DNA from 2 places in the Cupriavidus sp. MPR-AND1C genome. Region 1 is predicted to be linked to the other one. Evidence: riboswitches for the same ligand, from Rfam matches in the RefSeq annotation. Region 1 holds a riboswitch; the other holds the start of a gene.
The links. A riboswitch is a leader RNA that binds a small molecule or an ion and turns the genes downstream of it on or off. The one in region 1 is predicted to bind ZMP and ZTP.
Positions count from the first base shown of each region.

Region 2: it holds a riboswitch for ZMP and ZTP, as region 1 does, so the genes downstream of both, glyA (serine hydroxymethyltransferase) here and AC1RWI_RS25845 (LysE family translocator) in region 1, are expected to answer to the same signal.

Region 1 covers NZ_JBXASU010000058.1:18,242-30,794, forward strand. Annotated here, with positions in the region: gene AC1RWI_RS25835 (SDR family NAD(P)-dependent oxidoreductase) at 1-837, shown strand, start outside; gene AC1RWI_RS25840 (DNA polymerase II) at 1,165-3,540, shown strand; gene AC1RWI_RS25845 (LysE family translocator) at 3,640-4,272, opposite strand; ZMP/ZTP riboswitch at 4,293-4,376, opposite strand; gene AC1RWI_RS25850 (nuclear transport factor 2 family protein) at 4,414-4,674, opposite strand; gene AC1RWI_RS25855 (hypothetical protein) at 4,674-4,856, opposite strand; gene AC1RWI_RS25860 (hemerythrin domain-containing protein) at 5,172-5,735, shown strand; gene AC1RWI_RS25865 (porin) at 6,243-7,448, opposite strand; gene AC1RWI_RS25870 (RBBP9/YdeN family alpha/beta hydrolase) at 8,137-8,751, opposite strand; gene AC1RWI_RS25875 (MFS transporter) at 8,783-10,123, opposite strand; gene AC1RWI_RS25880 (beta-keto acid cleavage family enzyme) at 10,234-11,289, opposite strand; gene AC1RWI_RS25885 (TauD/TfdA dioxygenase family protein) at 11,345-12,193, opposite strand; gene AC1RWI_RS25890 (quinone oxidoreductase family protein) at 12,203-12,553, opposite strand, start outside.
Region 2 covers NZ_JBXASU010000178.1:19-4,106, reverse strand. Annotated here, with positions in the region: gene nrdR (transcriptional regulator NrdR) at 96-563, opposite strand; gene glyA (serine hydroxymethyltransferase) at 710-1,957, opposite strand; ZMP/ZTP riboswitch at 2,079-2,181, opposite strand; gene ybgC (tol-pal system-associated acyl-CoA thioesterase) at 2,343-2,747, shown strand; gene tolQ (protein TolQ) at 2,744-3,427, shown strand; gene tolR (protein TolR) at 3,470-3,907, shown strand; partial or broken gene AC1RWI_RS37735 (cell envelope integrity TolA family protein) at 3,923-4,088, shown strand, end outside.

The DNA.
Region 1 (12,553 bases):
CCAGGCGACAGCGCGCCGGCGGCACGCCCGCCGGCGTTGCCGCTCGATCTTCCGGGCCGCACGGTTTTTGTCGCCGGCGCGGGCTCGGCGGGGCCGGGCTGGAGCATCGGCCGCGCGGCCAGCGTGACCTACGCGCGCCTGGGCGCGCAGGTCTGCGTGGTGGACCGTGACGCGGCCTCGGCCGAGGAAACCACGGCGCTGATCCGGGCCGAAGGCGGCATCGCCGAGACCTTCACGGGCGATGTGTCCGTGGAGGCCGAAGTGGTGAGGCTCTTTGCCGCGGCGCGCGAGCGCTTCGGCATGGTGGACGTGCTGCATCACAACGTGGGCATTGGCAAGACCGGTGGCCCGATGGACACCACCGCGGACGACCTGGACCGCATCCATGCCGTCAACGTGCGCAGCCTGCTGCTGGCCAGCCAGCAGGTGCTGCCCGACATGGTGGCGCGCGGGCGCGGCGCCATCATCGCCATCTCGTCGGTGGCCGGCATGCGCTACGTGGGCTACCCGCACCTGGCCTACAGCGTGACCAAGGCCGCCGTGACGCAGTTCACGCGCATGCTGGCGCAACAATATGCGCCACATGGCGTGCGCGCCAACACCGTGGTGCCGGGGCTGATCGACACGCCGCGCATCGCCACCACGGTGGCGAAGATGTTCTCCGGCACCAGCCTGGACGAGGCGCGGCGTGCGCGCGCCGCGCAAGTGCCGATGTGCCGCATGGGCAGCGCATGGGACGTGGCCCACGCCTGCGCCTTCCTCGCCTCCGATGCGGCGGCCTATGTCACCGGCACGGAGCTCGTGGTGGATGGCGGCATCACCGGGAAATTCGTGTGACACGCAATCCGTCGTCGCCCCACGTGCAGTAGTTGCTTAAAAAAAGATGGCCGGCTAATCATTACTCGCGCAACGCCATTGCGCGAGGGACAAAAGAGCCACTCAGTCTTGCCGATGTCTTCCTCCCGAAGCCGACGCTCGATCGGTTGCCACGACAAGCGAAGATCAGGCATCCGTGCAGGCGGTGGCCGTGTTCAAGCTCCATCAGGAGCGCGCAGGGCATGGCGCGCCATCCGGCCTGACCGGCGCCTGACCTGCGCCTGAAGGGGGCCGGCCGGCCAAGGACCAGTAAAATGGCCGGCCAGGGTGGGTTTTCAAAGGCGGCAGGTGGCACAACGACAACAGGGTTTTCTTCTGACTCGGCACTGGCGGGATACGGCCGCCGGGACGGAAGTCGAGTTCTGGCTGGCGACCGACAGCGGCCCCCGGCATATCCGCCTGGCGCATCAGCCCTCAGTGGCATTTATCCCGGCGGAGCAGCGCGAGACCGCCGAGGCGGTCTTGCGCGGTGAGCGCAATGTGGCGTTGCGTGAACTCCCGCTCGCGGATTTTCATCGCCGCCCGGTGCTGGGTCTGTACTGCCAGCACTACCGTCAGCTCATCAAGCTGGAAAAGCTGCTGAAGGAAGCCGGCGTCAGCGTCTACGAGGCCGACATCCGCCCCCCGGAGCGCTACCTGATGGAGCGCTTCATCACCGCGCCCGTCTGGTTTGCCGGCGAGGCCAACGCGGCCCACGGCGGGGGCACCCTGCTCAACAGCCAGATGAAGCCGGGGCCAGCTTATCGGCCAACGCTGAAGCTGGTGTCGCTGGACATCGAGACCACCGCCCACGGCGACCTGTACTCGATCGCGCTGGAAGGCTGCGGCCAGCGCCAGGTGTATATGCTCGGCCCGCCCAACGGCGACGACAGCGCGCTCGATTTTGACCTGGAGTACTGCGCCAGCCACCCGCTGATGCTGCAAAAGCTGAACCAATGGCTAGCCCAGCATGATCCCGATGCCATCATCGGCTGGAACGTGGTGCAGTTCGACCTGCGCGTGCTGCAAAAGCATGCGGATCGCTATCAGGTCCCGCTGCTGTTTGGCCGGGCAGGCAATGTGCTGGAGTGGCGCGAGCACGGCTTCAAGGAGAACCATTTCTTTGCCTGCGCCGCCGGCCGCCTGATCATCGATGGTATCGAAGCGCTGCGCTCCGCCACCTGGAACTTCCCATCCTTCAGCCTGGAGAACGTGGCGCAGACGCTGCTAGGCGAGGGCAAGTCCATCGACAACCCGTATCAGCGCATGGCGGAGATCGACCGCCGCTTTGCCCAGGACAAGCCCGCGCTGGCTCGATACAACCTCAAGGACTGCGAGCTGGTGACCCGGATCTTTGCCAAGACCGAGTTGCTGACCTTCTTGCTGGAACGTGCCGCCGTCACCGGCTTGCCCGCGGACCGCAGCGGCGGCAGCGTGGCGGCCTTCACGCACCTGTACATGCCGCTGATGCATCGCCAGGGCTATGTCGCCCCGAACCTGGGCGAGGTGCCGGAGGGTGCCAGCCCCGGCGGCTTTGTCATGGATTCGCAGCCCGGGCTGTACGATTCGGTGCTGGTGCTGGACTACAAGAGCCTGTACCCGTCCATCATCCGCACCTTCCTGATCGATCCACTCGGGCTGGTGGAAGGGCTGCAGGATCCGTCCGACGAAAGCTCGGTGCCCGGATTTCGCGGCGCGCGCTTCTCGCGCACCCGGCATTGCCTGCCAGCCATCGTCAAGCAGATCTGGCAAGGCCGGGAAGCGGCCAAGCGCGAAGGCAACAAGCCCTTGTCGCAAGCGCTGAAGATCATCATGAATGCGTTTTACGGGGTGCTAGGGTCCAGCGTCTGCCGCTTTTTCGACCCACGCCTGGCGTCGTCGATCACCATGCGCGGCCACGAGATCATGCACCGCACGCGCGAGCTGATCGAGGCGCAGGGCTACCAGGTGATCTATGGCGATACCGATTCGACCTTCGTCTGGCTGATGCAGCCGCATGCCGAGGAAGGCGCCGACAGGATTGGCCGCATGCTTGTCCAGCAAGTGAACCAGTGGTGGCAGCAGCATCTGCAACAACAGTACGGCCTGGAGAGTGCGCTGGAGCTGCAGTACGAGACCCACTACCGCCGCTTCCTGATGCCCACCGTGCGCGGCGCCGAGCAGGGCAGCAAGAAGCGGTACGCGGGGCTGGTCGCCAAGGCGGACGGCAGCGAGGAGGTGGTCTACAAGGGGCTGGAAACGGTACGCACGGACTGGACGCCGCTAGCCCAGCAGTTCCAGCAAGCGCTCTATCAGCGCGTGTTCAAGAAGCAACCGTACCGGGAATACGTGCGGGACTATGTCCGCCGCACCATGAGCGGCGAGTTCGACGCGCAACTGGTCTACCGCAAGCGCTTGCGCCGCACGCTCGAAGACTATCAGCGCAACGTGCCGCCGCATGTGCGCGCGGCACGCATCGCGGACGAGTTCAACCGCAAGGAAGGCCGTCCGCTGCAATACCAGAACGGCGGCTGGATCAGCTATGTGATGACGGTGGCCGGCCCCGAGCCGCTGGAAACCCGGCGCTCGCCCATCGACTACGACCACTATCTCACGCGCCAGCTGCAGCCGGTGGCCGACGCCATCCTGCCCTTCCTGGGCGATGCGTTCGAGACGCTGGTGACGGGGCAGAAGGCGTTGTTTTGACGGGGGGGCCGGGCGTCGGGGTTGCGCAGCCCGGCAGTGTCGTCGCCAAGCCCTGGGTGCCAGCGCTTTCACCTTCGCCGGCGTATTGGCAAGGTGCCGCTATTTCTTGGATTCGTATGCCATCCGCACCGCCAGACCTGTCAGAACGCTTCCCATCAGCCAGCGCTGCACCGATAGCCACTGCGGGCGTCCCGACAGGAAGGTGGATATCGATCCCGCCGTCACGATGATCAGTGCATTCACAGCGAGGCTGATCGAAATCTGAACGCTGCCGAGCGCCAGCGACTGGGTAAGAATACTGCCATGTCCTTCCGCAATAAATTGGGGAAGCAGAGACAGATACATGACGGCGATTTTTGGATTCACCAGGTTAGTGATAAACCCCATGCCAAAGAGCTTTCCTGGGGTATCGATCGGCAGGTCGCGCACCGCAAACGCGGACCGTCCGCCCGGTTTGACCGCTTGCCAGGCAAGATACAGAAGGTACAAAGCGCCGCCGATGCGAAGCGTGTCGTATGCGTAAGGTACCGCAAATACGAAAGCCGTAATTCCGAATGCCGCACAGAGCATGTAGAACACAAAGCCCAGCGCAACGCCGCCCAATGAAATGAGGCCCGCGCGTCTACCTTGGCAAATTGAGCGGGAAATCAGATAAATCATGTTCGGCCCCGGCGTTAGAACCATTCCTAACGCCACAAGAGCGAACATGAGCAACTGTGCAAAATCAGGCATAACCCATCTCCAAGGATAGTAGGTAATGCCCAGGCGCGCGGCGGCCAGCAACCTCATGCTCCCCGATAGTGGCCTATCTGTATGCGCCAGTCACATGAGTGCAGAAAGCATAGCACAGGAGAAAATACGCTAGAGGCTGTTTCAAAATGAAGCGAAGCGGTTCTGGCTAAGCGCGTTCCAGGCGGCAAGTGAGTCCATGTAGTCTCGCCAGTGAACAATGCGCCGAGCGGCGACACTGACGATCGAGCAGAACCGGTTGTCGTAGCGGACGCCCGTCGACACGATCGTTCCATGCACCTCGTACTCGATGACGATGACATGACCATCCGCGGCCAGGCGCCTGATCAGGTGGTCTGCTGCATGGACGACGATGTGCTTGCCGTAGCCGTGGAAACGCTCCATCAGGTCACCTTGCCCTCGATGATTCTCGGCCAGCCCGGAAAATCGTAGAGGACTTCGTAGACTATGTCGTCGGCGGCGCAATCGAAGAAAGGTTCGCCGTCGACGAGATCCCCCATGGCAGTTCGCACCAGGTCGAAACAGGGCTTGACCGGCATGAAGGCCGAATACGCCGAGATACTCATTTCTGTTCTCCTTGCCTCAGTTCAGTCCGGTCGTGTGGGCATCCGGGAACCAGTCATGGATCGGGAAGAGCCGTCCGCCGCCGTGCCGGCCTACGACGGCTCACCGGCCGATCCAGCCCTTCGATACAGCGCAGCCGGTGTCGCGCAAGGGTCGCGCCCGGTCGGGCTGCCGTAGCCGTACAGGGCTTTAGCTTCGATCCATTGATCTAGGTCATGGCAATCTCTGGATGGAGGAATACTGTACTAGGCAAGGCTCTTCGATTCGATATGGTGTCGAAGGCGATGTGAGCATAACCCGTTTCCATGGAGCGCGCCGTGACCACCCCACTTGCGCTATGGCACGAAGATCATATTCATTTCGCTCGACTGCTGGACATTTTGGAAGAGCAGGTAATTCTCTTCGGTCGGGGAGAGCGGCCAAATTACAATTTGATGAGCATCATCATCTATTACATGCGAAGTTTCGGCGATCGCGTTCACCATCCCCGTGAGGATGTTGCATACGCACGGCTCATTGAGCGGGATCCCGGCATGCAGATCGTGATTAGTCGGATCCAGCAGGAACATCGTGTGATTGCCATGGTGGGCGAAACGCTATCGGACCGCCTCAATGAGGCTGAAGGAGATCTGATCAGTTCGCGCACGGCTCTGGAGGCCGCCGGAGCGATGTACCTTGTGTACTATCGAAATCATCTTTCGACAGAGGAGCAACGCGTCATGCCGCGCGCGGCTCAGCTACTAACGCGCGAGGATTGGGCAGCCGTTGACGCTGCCGTTCCGGCGAGCGACGATCCGCTCTTCGGGGAAAACGTCCAAGAGCGTTTCGCGATGCTACGCAAGCAAATCGAAAGTGAGTTGAGCGTGTCCGGCCAGGGCTAGTTTCGGCATCTCCCCACCGACCAGATCCATTGCCAGCCTGGCGCAGCGGAACACGTCAGCGCTCCGCTCGGCTGCCGGCCCCATTTCCTGCATTGGTGGTTGTCCGTACAGGCCGATGAACCGCCGTCGGCCGACGGCTCGTCCCGGCCCATTGCGAAGGGTCGCCCTGTGCGACGCGTGTCTCCATGGCGGTTTGATAGAAGGACCTTCCGTCGGGCAAGCCTGGGATGCGCACCCGGCCAGGCGCGCGCCGCAGACAGTACAAGTGGATCGGCCAAGGCCGCGCAACGACGCCAGGATCTTTTTGAAATGGCCGCTCAGGCTCGGAGGTGCTGTGGTTGTGCGCTCGCTGTTGAACCCGGTGCCGCGGCATCAGCACTGGGCCAAAAAAAGTGCCACCGAGGTGGCACAAAGAGCATGAGAGAGGCGGGATGCTCGCGGGCGCATCTGCAGGACTGCCCGCACTGCCATGCAAGCATGACCTTGTTACATACCAGCGGACTTTCCTTAGAACTTGTGGCGAATACCTACGGCGACGCCGAGCATGTTGCTTTGGCCGCTGGCAAGCGTGTAGCTATTGCCAAGGGAGAGGCTGTTGGCGTAGCCGATCATCGCGGAATCCAGTCCCAGGCCCGCGTTCTTTGCGTACGCCGTGGTCAGGTAGACATCAGTTCGCTTGGAGAGCGTGTAGTCGGCGATGAACGCAACTTGCCACGGGTTCGGGGTTGACGTGCTGGCGAAGAAGCGCTTGACGTGGTCGTAGTCGTATTCGAGCGTCAGGCCAAGCGCCGGCGTCACCTGGTAGTTGGCGCCGATCCAGTAGAAGTCGTCGCGCTCGATCAGGCTGCCATTCTGGTCCTTGTTCTGACCCCAGCGGTAGCCGCCCATGATCTTTGCCGGGCCGAACGCATAGCTTCCTGCGATGGTAGCCTTCTTGAAGCTGCCACTGCCTAGGGCAGCAGCGGTCAAGGGGTTGGAAATGGTCGGGTTGAACTGGTCGTAAGCAACCGCCACGCCGACAGGGCCGGCAATATAGGACAGCGCCGCGCCATAAGCGGTGTCGCGGCGGAACTGGCCCGGCACTTCGCCATTGCCACCGAGGAGCGGGCCGTTGGCCACCGTCGTCGGCAACGCCAGGCCGGTACCGAAGGACCAGTGCGCCAGTGCGGACACCGGACCGAACTGGCCGGAGTACTTGATGGTGTTGTCCTCGCGGAAGTTGGCGCCGGTCAGCATCACGATCGGTTCATATTGTGTGGCAAAGGATGCCGGCACGAAGTTCGCAAGGCCTTCGAATATCGACGTGTACTGACGGCCGAAAGTCACCTGGCCAAACCGCGTACTCTGCACGCCTACGTATGCCTGGCGACCGAACAGGCGACTGCTTTGCTGCGACGTGCCGGTATCCAGGTTGAAGCCGCTTTCCAGAACGAAAACGGATTTCATGCCATTGCCGAGATCCTCGGTACCGCGCAAGCCCCAACGCGAACCGGACAGGCCGCCGGAGTCCATGCGGTAGACGCTGTTGGACGGGCCCGCATTGAACTTGTTGGCTGCGCTGGGAACGGTGCCGACATGATTAGCGAACTCTACGTTCATATCCGCCACGCCATACAGCGTCACGCCGCTTTGCGCATGTGCGCTGCCGGCGCAGATCGCGCCCACAGCGATGAGTGCAAGATTCAGCTTGCTCAGATTGCCAGATAACTTCACTATCTTTTCTCCTCTTGTCTATTTTTACGTCTGTGGCAGACGCCGTCATCATGCAAAGAATCGGGCACTGCGCACCCCCCAATGGCAGGGGGGCGGGATACTCCGGATAGCGCGAGATTTTCGGTACATGGCGGGAAGTGGACGCCGCGGATTCAGTTGCAGGCCAGGGCCTGTCGACGGGCGAGAAATGAAAGCCGGAGGTGACGGGCAAGCTGGCCTGTGTAAGGCGCAAGAACCGCGCGGCAATGCGCGGCGTTTTGGTAACGCAGGGTAGGCGCTGTCGGAGAAACGCCACCGGAGCGCTGTTGTCCAAACCGGGTCGTATAGCGAGGCAGAGCAGGCCGCCAAAAGACGACAGCCCAAGCTTGAGAAACACGAAGAAGACTTCGAGCCAGCCGTCAGTCGATTCGGCCGTTCGGTTTGAAGCTGGGGGTTTTTTTTCTGGTTTTACAGCTGCCAGGGTTGGGGGGGAGCACCGGCAGATGCGCTACCCCGCGGAATATCGCGGGGGCATCCGGAGTTATCGCACCGGGAGGCCGTCGCCTTTGTGAGAAGGCCGTCCACATGAACGCGCTGCTGGCCGAGGGCGAGGTGGCTTTGGGGGAGGTCTTCGGGATGGAAGACACTTGCAGCGAGTTCAGCCAGACGTCGCGGTGTTTCCTGCCGTGACCCGTGGGGCGTTGGACGCTTAAGCCGTCCGCTCTTCGCCCTGGCCAATCAGTTCGGCCATTTCCGAAAGCTCCTGAATGAGCGGCTCCGCGCGGGACCATTCGCCATAGCCTGCGGCGGGGTTGAGGTGGCCCACGTTGCCGAGGTCAACCAGGCGGCTGCCCCAGGCGCTGGCCAGTGCGGCGACTTCCTCGAAGCGGGCAAGCGGATCGTTGCGGCTGGCCGCAACGATGCTTGGGAAGCGCAAGGCTGCGCGCGGTGCGGGTGTCCAACCGTTCAGGCGCAGCGTATCTTCGTCCGGATAGCCCGCAGGCAACGGATGATCGAAATCGGGCGGTGCGGCCAGCAGCGCGCCATGCACGGCGCGCGCGCATCGGCGCGCCCGGTGCACCGTCGTCAAGACGCCGGCGCTGTGGGCCACCAGCAAGGCGGGCTCACGCAGGCTCGCCAGCGTGCGTTCCAGCGCAGCCACCTGCACGGCACAGTCAAGCCTGTCGTGTTCCAGCGGGGGTACGACGCTGACCTGGCGCCCGTGCGCGCGCAACTTGTCGGCCAGCAAGGTTTGCCAATGATCCGCGACATGGTCGCGCAGGCCGGGGACAATGACGATCGGGGGTAATTCAGTGCGTTGCATCTGCTTGTCTACTCAGTGGGTGAAAGAAGCGTCAGGCGAGGGTGCGCTCCGTCTCATTGCGCGCCTCGGCAAGCCGCAGGTCGCGCAGGTAGCGCGGCTTGGCGATGAGGAATACGACTGCTGCGCCCAGGGAGATCAGTGGCACCATCTGCAGGGCCCCCAGCAAACCGATCCTGTCGGCCAGCAGGCCTGTCAGGTAAGGCGCCGGCGCCGCGCCAAGGATGTTGTTGGCCAGGGTCAGCATCGCCAGTGCGGTGGCATGGGTCGAGGGACGGGAGAGGCCGACCACCATGGCACCGGCGGGACCCCAGGTACCCATTGCCAGCAGCATGCCCAAGCCGATCAGCAGCAACTGCGCGGTACCCGGCGGCAGCCGGAAGCCCGCCAGCAGTAGCGCGCACGACACGAGACAGAAGAGGATCGCAAGTGTCAGCTGGCGGGCCGGCGCGTTGCGGCTTGCCCGGTCCGTCAGCATGCCGCACAAGGTCATGCCGATGCCGCTGACGATCAGCAGCGCCGCGGCAAGCAGTGCCGCCTTGTCGGACGGCATGTCGTAGTACCGGTTCAGGTAGCTCGGCATCCAGGCCATGATCGCATAGGCGATGAACAACTGCAGGCCGCTGCCAACATAGGCGCAGACCAGGGACGGTGCCCAGAAGAGCCCGCCCAGCAGCGCCGGCAGGGGGGGGCGGACACGGCCTGGCACCGCTTGGCCGCGGGTGGCCGGTGACCCGGCGGCGTGCCGCGCCAGCCTGGCTTCGGTAACGGCCACGCAGTAGATCAGCACCACGATCAGGCCGAATACCGCCATGGCCATGAAAGCCGCGCGCCAGCCAAAGCGGGCCGCCACGACACCGCCCAGCCCCATGCCCAGCACGGCGCCGAACATGCCGCCTGATGTGAAGGCGCCGGTCAGGGTGGCACGCATGGAGGGCGGGAAGATGCTCAGGATCACGGCCAGCCCGACGCTGCCATAGGCGGCCTCGCCAATGCCGACGAAGAAGCGCGCCGCAAGCATATGCCCGTAGCTGGCGGACAGCGCGCATGCCAGTGTGCCGCAGCTCCAGAGCAGCGCCATCACGGCCAGGCTCCTGACGCGGCCCCAACGATCGGCCATCAGCGAGAACGGGACAGTGAACAGCCCGACCATCAGCGCGACGATGCCGCTGAGCGAGCCGAGCTTGGCGTCAGACAGGCTCCATTCAAGCCGCAGGTGGGGAAAGACGGCGTTCAGCACCTGCCGCGACATATAGTCGGAAAGCAGGAGCGCAAAAATGAGGGCGAATACCAGCCACGCGTAGGCATGCGAGCGTGCCGGCTTGGCGGTGAGAGCCGTGTCCGCGCGAGCGGCCCCGGAGAGGTACTGTCCCATGAAGGTCTCCTGCGGTCTGGTGCCGCTGCTGCGCCGCGAATTCGGCGCGGATTGTGCGTGCCGGGGCAAGCGGATGGGCGTTGCCGTCTGTCTGCTTGCCCGGGTTGCCGTCAAGCTGCGCGCAAGGGCAGGTTTACCTGGCGCGGCTTGCGGTTGGGCGCCATGCCATGCATTGCCAGGGTTTCGTCGGCATCCTTGCACTGCACGCCGATCTTGTAGATCTTGCGCGCTTCCTTGCCGCTGGCCACTTCACGGCCGAGCTCGCGGGCGACGCGCACGCACTGCTCGATCTGCTGCACCGAGCTCATGCGGTTGCCGTGCTGGTCGATGATGGTGTCCTCGATGCCGCAGCGGGGATGCAGGCCCATCGCCATGGCCATCATGTTGAACGGCAGGACGTTCTTCAACAACGATTCGGCGGTCAGCGTGCAGCCATCCGGCGCGCGATGGATGAAGTTGACGAAGTTGAACGGATTCGGGCCATCGAAGCCGCCGCCAATGCCGATCCAGGTCAGGTTCAGCGGTCCCGTGTACACGCCCTTGCGCACCAGGCGCTCGAGCGTTTCCAGCGCATGCATGCCGGTGAGCTGGAAGTGCGGCTGGATGCCGGACGCTTGCAGGCGCCTCAGGTGCTCCTCGACCCAGGCGGGGCCGGCGGGCACGGTCATTTCGCTGTAGGCGGCCTGGAACGCCGGGTTGGCCAGCGAGGTGCCCTCCAGGTACTCTGGATAGAGCAACTCCATGATGTTCATCTGCGTTGTATTGATGGCTACCGTCACCTGATCCGGCTTGGGGTCCAGGTCGGCCAGCATGTGGCGGGTATCGTCCGAGAGCCACTTGGCGGCCTGACCGTCGTCTTCCGGCGCAAACGAGATCGAGCCGCCCACCTGGATGATCATGTCCGGCACCGCGGCGCGCACGCCGGCGATCAGCTCGTTGAACTTGGACAGGCGCTTGGAGCCCTTGCCATCGAGTTCGCGCACGTGCAGGTGCAGCACCGTGGCCCCGGCGTTGTAGCAGTCAACGGCCTTTTGCACCTGTTGTTCCATCGTCACCGGAATGTCCTCGGGGAAATCCGCCGGCATCCACTCGGGGCCATAAGGCGCCACGGTGATGACCACTTTGTCCTGGTTTTCGGGATGCAGGGAATCGTCGAGAAATTGCATTTGTTACTCCTTGTCGGATTGGGGTGGGTTCAACTGCGCTAAGGCAGCTGAACGCCTAAAACGTGGTGTCGCCAATAATTCCGGCGCGCTCCATCTTGCGATGGCAGGGCGGGTAATCCATGACGGCGTAGTGTTGGGTCGAGCGGTTGTCCCAGATCGCCACGCTATCGGGCTGCCAGCGCCAGCGCACCTGGTACTCGGGAATGCTGGCCTGGCTGATCAGGTAGCTGAGCAGCAGGCCGGCGCCCGGATTGGCGTCCTGGCCGAAGCGAACACGCTGCGGCGTGTGGAAGTTGGTGAAGTGCGTGGTGAAGGCATTCACGAACAGCACCTTCTCGCCGGTCTCCGGGTGGGTGCGTACGACTGGATGCTCGGCGTCCGGGAACTGGGCCTTCAGCGCGAGACGCTTGTCGATCGGCATGGCGGCGCCGAAGCTGGCTTCGATGCTGTGACGCGCACGCAGCCCGGCGATCTGGCTCTTGATGTGGTCCGGCAGGTTCTCATAGGCCAGGACCATGTTGGCCCACATGGTGTCGCCGCCGACGGGCGGACATTCCACGCAGCGCAGGACGCAGCCGAAGGGCGGGGCTACGCGCCAGGTGGCATCGGCGTGCCAGGCGTTCTCGTAGCGGTCGTTCGGCTGTTCCGGATTCTTGTAGATCCGCACCAGGCCAGGGTGGTCGGGGTCGCTGCCGGCTACCGGATGATCTTCGAGTTCGCCAAACAGGCGGGCAAAGGCCACGTGTTCGGCGCGCGTGATGTCCTGGCCGCGCAGGAACAGCACGCGATGCTTGAGCAGCGCGGCGCGGATTTCCGCAAACAGGCCGGCATCGTGAATGGCGTCCGCCAGTTTTACGCCAACCAGTTCGGCGCCGATGGCACAGGTAAGTTGTTCGACACGCATGCTGCCCTCCTAGACCGTGAAGACCGAGGAACCGGTGGTTTTGCGCGACTCCAGGTCCCGATGGGCTTGTGCCGCGTCCTGCAGAGCGTAGCGCTGGTTGATCTCGATCCGGATGCGGCCGGCCGCGACATGGGCGAACAGCTCGTCCGCCAGTTCCTTCTTTTCGGCGGGATCAGCGATGTAGTCGGCCAGGGCCGGGCGGGTCAGGTAGAGCGACCCCTTCATTGCCAGCAATTGCGGGTTGAACGGCGGGATCGGGCCCGAGGCGGTGCCCACGCAGACCATCAGGCCGCGGCGCTTGAGCGAATCCAGCGAAGCCTCGAAGGTGTCCTTGCCAACGCTGTCGAACACCACGTTGAC
Region 2 (4,088 bases), on a different contig from region 1:
TGTTGGCGTATTTCGCCTCTCCGGGCGAGTCCACCGCACCTTCTGTTTCCGCATTAGAAGGTAGTGCAGATTAAACAACTTTCGTTGGGAGTCTGCTACCCCTTCCGTGGGGTAGACGTCGAAAATTCATCCAGCATGTCGCGGAATTCCGACACGTCCTCAAAACTTCGATACACCGAAGCAAACCGGATGTAAGCAATCTTGTCCAACCGGCGCAGCTCGCGCATGACCAGCTCCCCGACCTGGCTGCTGGGGATCTCCTTCTCGCCGAGGGCGAGCAGTTTCTCTTCGATGCGGGTGATGGAGGCGTCGATGGCTTCGGCCGAGACCGGGCGCTTGCGCAGGGCGAGGCGCATCGAGTCTTTCAGCTTGTCGCGGGTATAGTCCGCGCGGGAGCCGTTTTTCTTGACGATGGCGGGGAAGAATAGTTCGATCCGCTCATAGGTGGTGAAGCGGCGGTCGCAGGATTCACAGCGGCGGCGGCGGCGCACCGTATCGCCTTCTTCCGACATGCGCGTGTCCAGGACCTGGGTGTTGGAGTGTGCGCAAAAAGGGCATTTCATGCCTGACCACCTCGAAGTATGAGCCGGGGCGCGTGCCGCGCAGGCAGCGTCTTGTCATTCTGTGTCGCGCCGGGCTGGGTTGGCAAGGCCCGCCGCAGGCGCGGCGGGGCTGCCGGCCACCCGCGGGTGGCGGGTGGCGCCGGGCTTTAGCCGTAGACCGGGAAACGCTTGGTCAGGGCTGCCACTTGCTCGCGCACGCGAGCGATATTGGCCAGGTCGTGCGGGTTTTCCAGCACGTCGGCGACGAGGTTGGCCACCAGGCGGGCTTCTTCTTCCTTGAAGCCGCGGGTGGTCATGGCCGGCGAGCCCAGGCGGATGCCCGAGGTGACGAACGGCTTTTCCGGGTCGTTGGGGATGGCGTTCTTGTTGACGGTGATATGCGCCTCGCCCAGGACCTTTTCGGCTTCCTTGCCGGTGATCTGCATGGCGCGCAGGTCGACCAGCATGACGTGGCTTTCGGTGCGCCCGGAGACGATGCGCAGGCCGCGCTCGATCAGGGTTTCGGCCAGCACGCGGGCGTTCTTGACCACTTGCTGCTGGTAGGTCTTGAACTCGGGCGACAGGGCTTCCTTGAAGGCGACTGCCTTGCCGGCGATCACGTGCATCAGGGGGCCGCCCTGGATGCCGGGGAAGATGGCCGAGTTGATGGCCTTCTCATGCTCGGCCTTCATCAGGATCACGCCACCGCGCGGGCCGCGCAGGCTCTTGTGGGTGGTGGTGGTGACGAAGTCGGCGTGCGGCACCGGGTTGGGGTACTCGCCGGCGGCGATCAGGCCGGCGTAGTGGGCCATGTCGACCATGAACAGGGCGCCGATGGACTTGGCCACCTTGGAGATGCGTTCGAAGTCGATGCGCAGGGCGAAGGCCGAGGCGCCGGCGATGATCAGCTTGGGCTTCTTTTCCTGGGCCAGCTTTTCCAGCGCGTCGTAGTCGATGTCTTCGTTTGCGTCCAGGCCGTAGCTGACCACGTTGAACCATTTGCCGCTCATGTTGAGCGCCATGCCGTGGGTCAGGTGGCCGCCTTCGGCCAGGCTCATGCCCATGATGGTGTCGCCCGGCTTCAGGGCCGCGAAGAACACGCCCTGGTTGGCCTGCGAGCCGGAATTGGGCTGCACGTTGGCGGCTTCGGCGCCGAACAGTTGCTTGACGCGGTCGATGGCCAACTGCTCCACGATGTCGACGTACTCGCAGCCACCGTAGTAGCGCTTGCCGGGATAGCCTTCGGCGTACTTGTTGGTCAGTTGCGAGCCTTGCGCGGCCATCACGGCCGGCGAGGTGTAGTTTTCCGAGGCGATCAGCTCGATGTGCTCTTCCTGGCGCTGGTCTTCCTTCTGGATGGCGGCAAAAAGCTCGGGGTCGATCTGGTCGATCGTATAGCGGCTGCGTTCGAACATGGCGAAAACTCGTCTGAAAAAGGGGAATTCCGAATGGCTTCGGGGTAGGGCGCGCGGGGAAGGCACAGGCGACCGGCGCCGGTCGCGTTAGCTATCCGGCGCAGGGCGCACCCTGCTTCCCATTCGCTGCCCAGGCGAGCGGCAGGCGCTTGAAACATCGCGCCAGAGAACTTTGCGCTTCCTCGTGGTAGTGCCCACTGACTTCGCCAGTCGCGCAAGATGGAATGGTTGGCGGCAGTTTAACGCGAGGCGCTGGCTCGCTGCAAGACAGTGCCGTGGGCCCAAAGACCGAAAGTCAATGCCTTGTCCGTCAGGTCATGTAATTGTTGTAATGTCAGACAAGGGTTTACACCGGGTCGGGTCGGCTGCCGTTACAATCGCGGCCATGAGCAACAATGTGTGGGCCTTGCGGGTGTACTGGGAAGACACCGACGCAGGCGGCGTAGTGTTCTACGCCAATTACCTCAAGTTCTTCGAGCGCGCCCGTACCGAGTGGCTGCGCTCGCTAGGCATCGAGCAGCAAGCGCTGGCCGATGAGTCCGGCGTCGTCTTCATCGTCAGAAGCACGGCGGTGGACTACAATGCCCCCGCCCGTCTGGACGACTTGCTTGAGATCCGGACACAGATTGAACGGGTTGGCCCGGCGTCGGTCCAATTCGCCCAGGAAGCCTGGCGTGGAGAGCAATTGCTGGCTACTGGCGCCATCCGGGTTGGATGTGTTGATCGTAGCACATTTCGCCCGACTCCCATTCCCGCTCCCGTCCTTGCAACCATCAAGACCGCTCGATGAATCCCGTGACCGTCACGCAAGACCTGTCGATCATTTCGCTGGTGCTGCACGCCAGTGTGCTGGCGCAGGCCGTCATGGCCCTGCTGCTGGTGATGTCCCTGTTCTCGTGGACATATATCTTCCGTAAGCATTTCTCCCTGCGCGCCGCGCGCACACAGACCGAGGGTTTCGAGCGCGACTTCTGGGCCGGCGGCGACCTGCAGGCCCTGTATCAGAGCGCAGCCAATAATCGTCACAACACAGGCGCGCTGGAACGGATCTTTGAATCCGGCATGGGCGAGTACCTGAAGGCGCGCGAGCGCAACAATGACGCCGGCGCACTGCTCGATGCCGCGCGGCGTGCGATGCGCGCGGCCTATCAGCGCGAGATGGATGTGATGGAATCGCACCTTCCGTTCCTGGCATCGGTGGGTTCGGTCAGCCCGTACATCGGCTTGTTCGGCACTGTATGGGGGATCATGAACGCCTTCCGCGGCTTGTCCAATGTGCAGCAGGCAACGCTTGCGGCCGTGGCGCCCGGCATTGCGGAGGCGCTGGTCGCCACCGCCATCGGCCTGTTCGCGGCGATTCCGGCTGTCATTGCCTACAACCGCTACGCCACCGAAGTGGATCGCCTGGCCATCCGCTTCGAGAGTTTCATGGAAGAGTTCCTGAACATCCTGCAACGGCAGACCCGCTAAAGCGCCGAAGCCACCAACGTCTTCGGTCAAGGAGAACCAGCAATGGCAGCGATACAGCGCCGTGGCGGCTCGCGCCGCCGGGCCAGCGCCGACATCAACGTCGTGCCTTACATTGACGTGATGCTGGTGCTGCTCGTCATTTTCATGGTGGCGGCACCGATCGTGAATCCCGCCGTGGTTGACCTGCCCAGCGTGGCCAACGCCACCCAGCAGCAAAAGGCGCCCCCTATCGTGGTGACCGTGCATGAGGACGGCGCACTGACCGCGCGTGGCAAGGATAACGCCGGCAACAGCTTCGAGCGCAAGCTCGACAAGCAGGGCCTGATCGATTTCGTGCATCAGCGCCAGAACGAGAATCCCGATCAGCCGGTGGTGATCGCCGCCGACCGCTCGGTCAAGTACGAAGCCGTGCTGGACGTCATGTCAGTGCTCAAGGCTGATGGCGTGAAGCGCGTCGGCCTGATGGTCAAGCCCAAGTAAGCACCGACCCACGCGATGAAAACCGCCGCCTATCCTTATCAGCCGGCCCCGGAGCGGGGAACCCTGCGTTCCCTCCTGCTCGCGGTTTTCATGCACCTGTTGCTGGGCATCGTGCTGTATTTCGGCGTGCACTGGCAGAGCAGCACCCCGGTGGGTGCCGAGGCCGAACTCTGGGATGAGA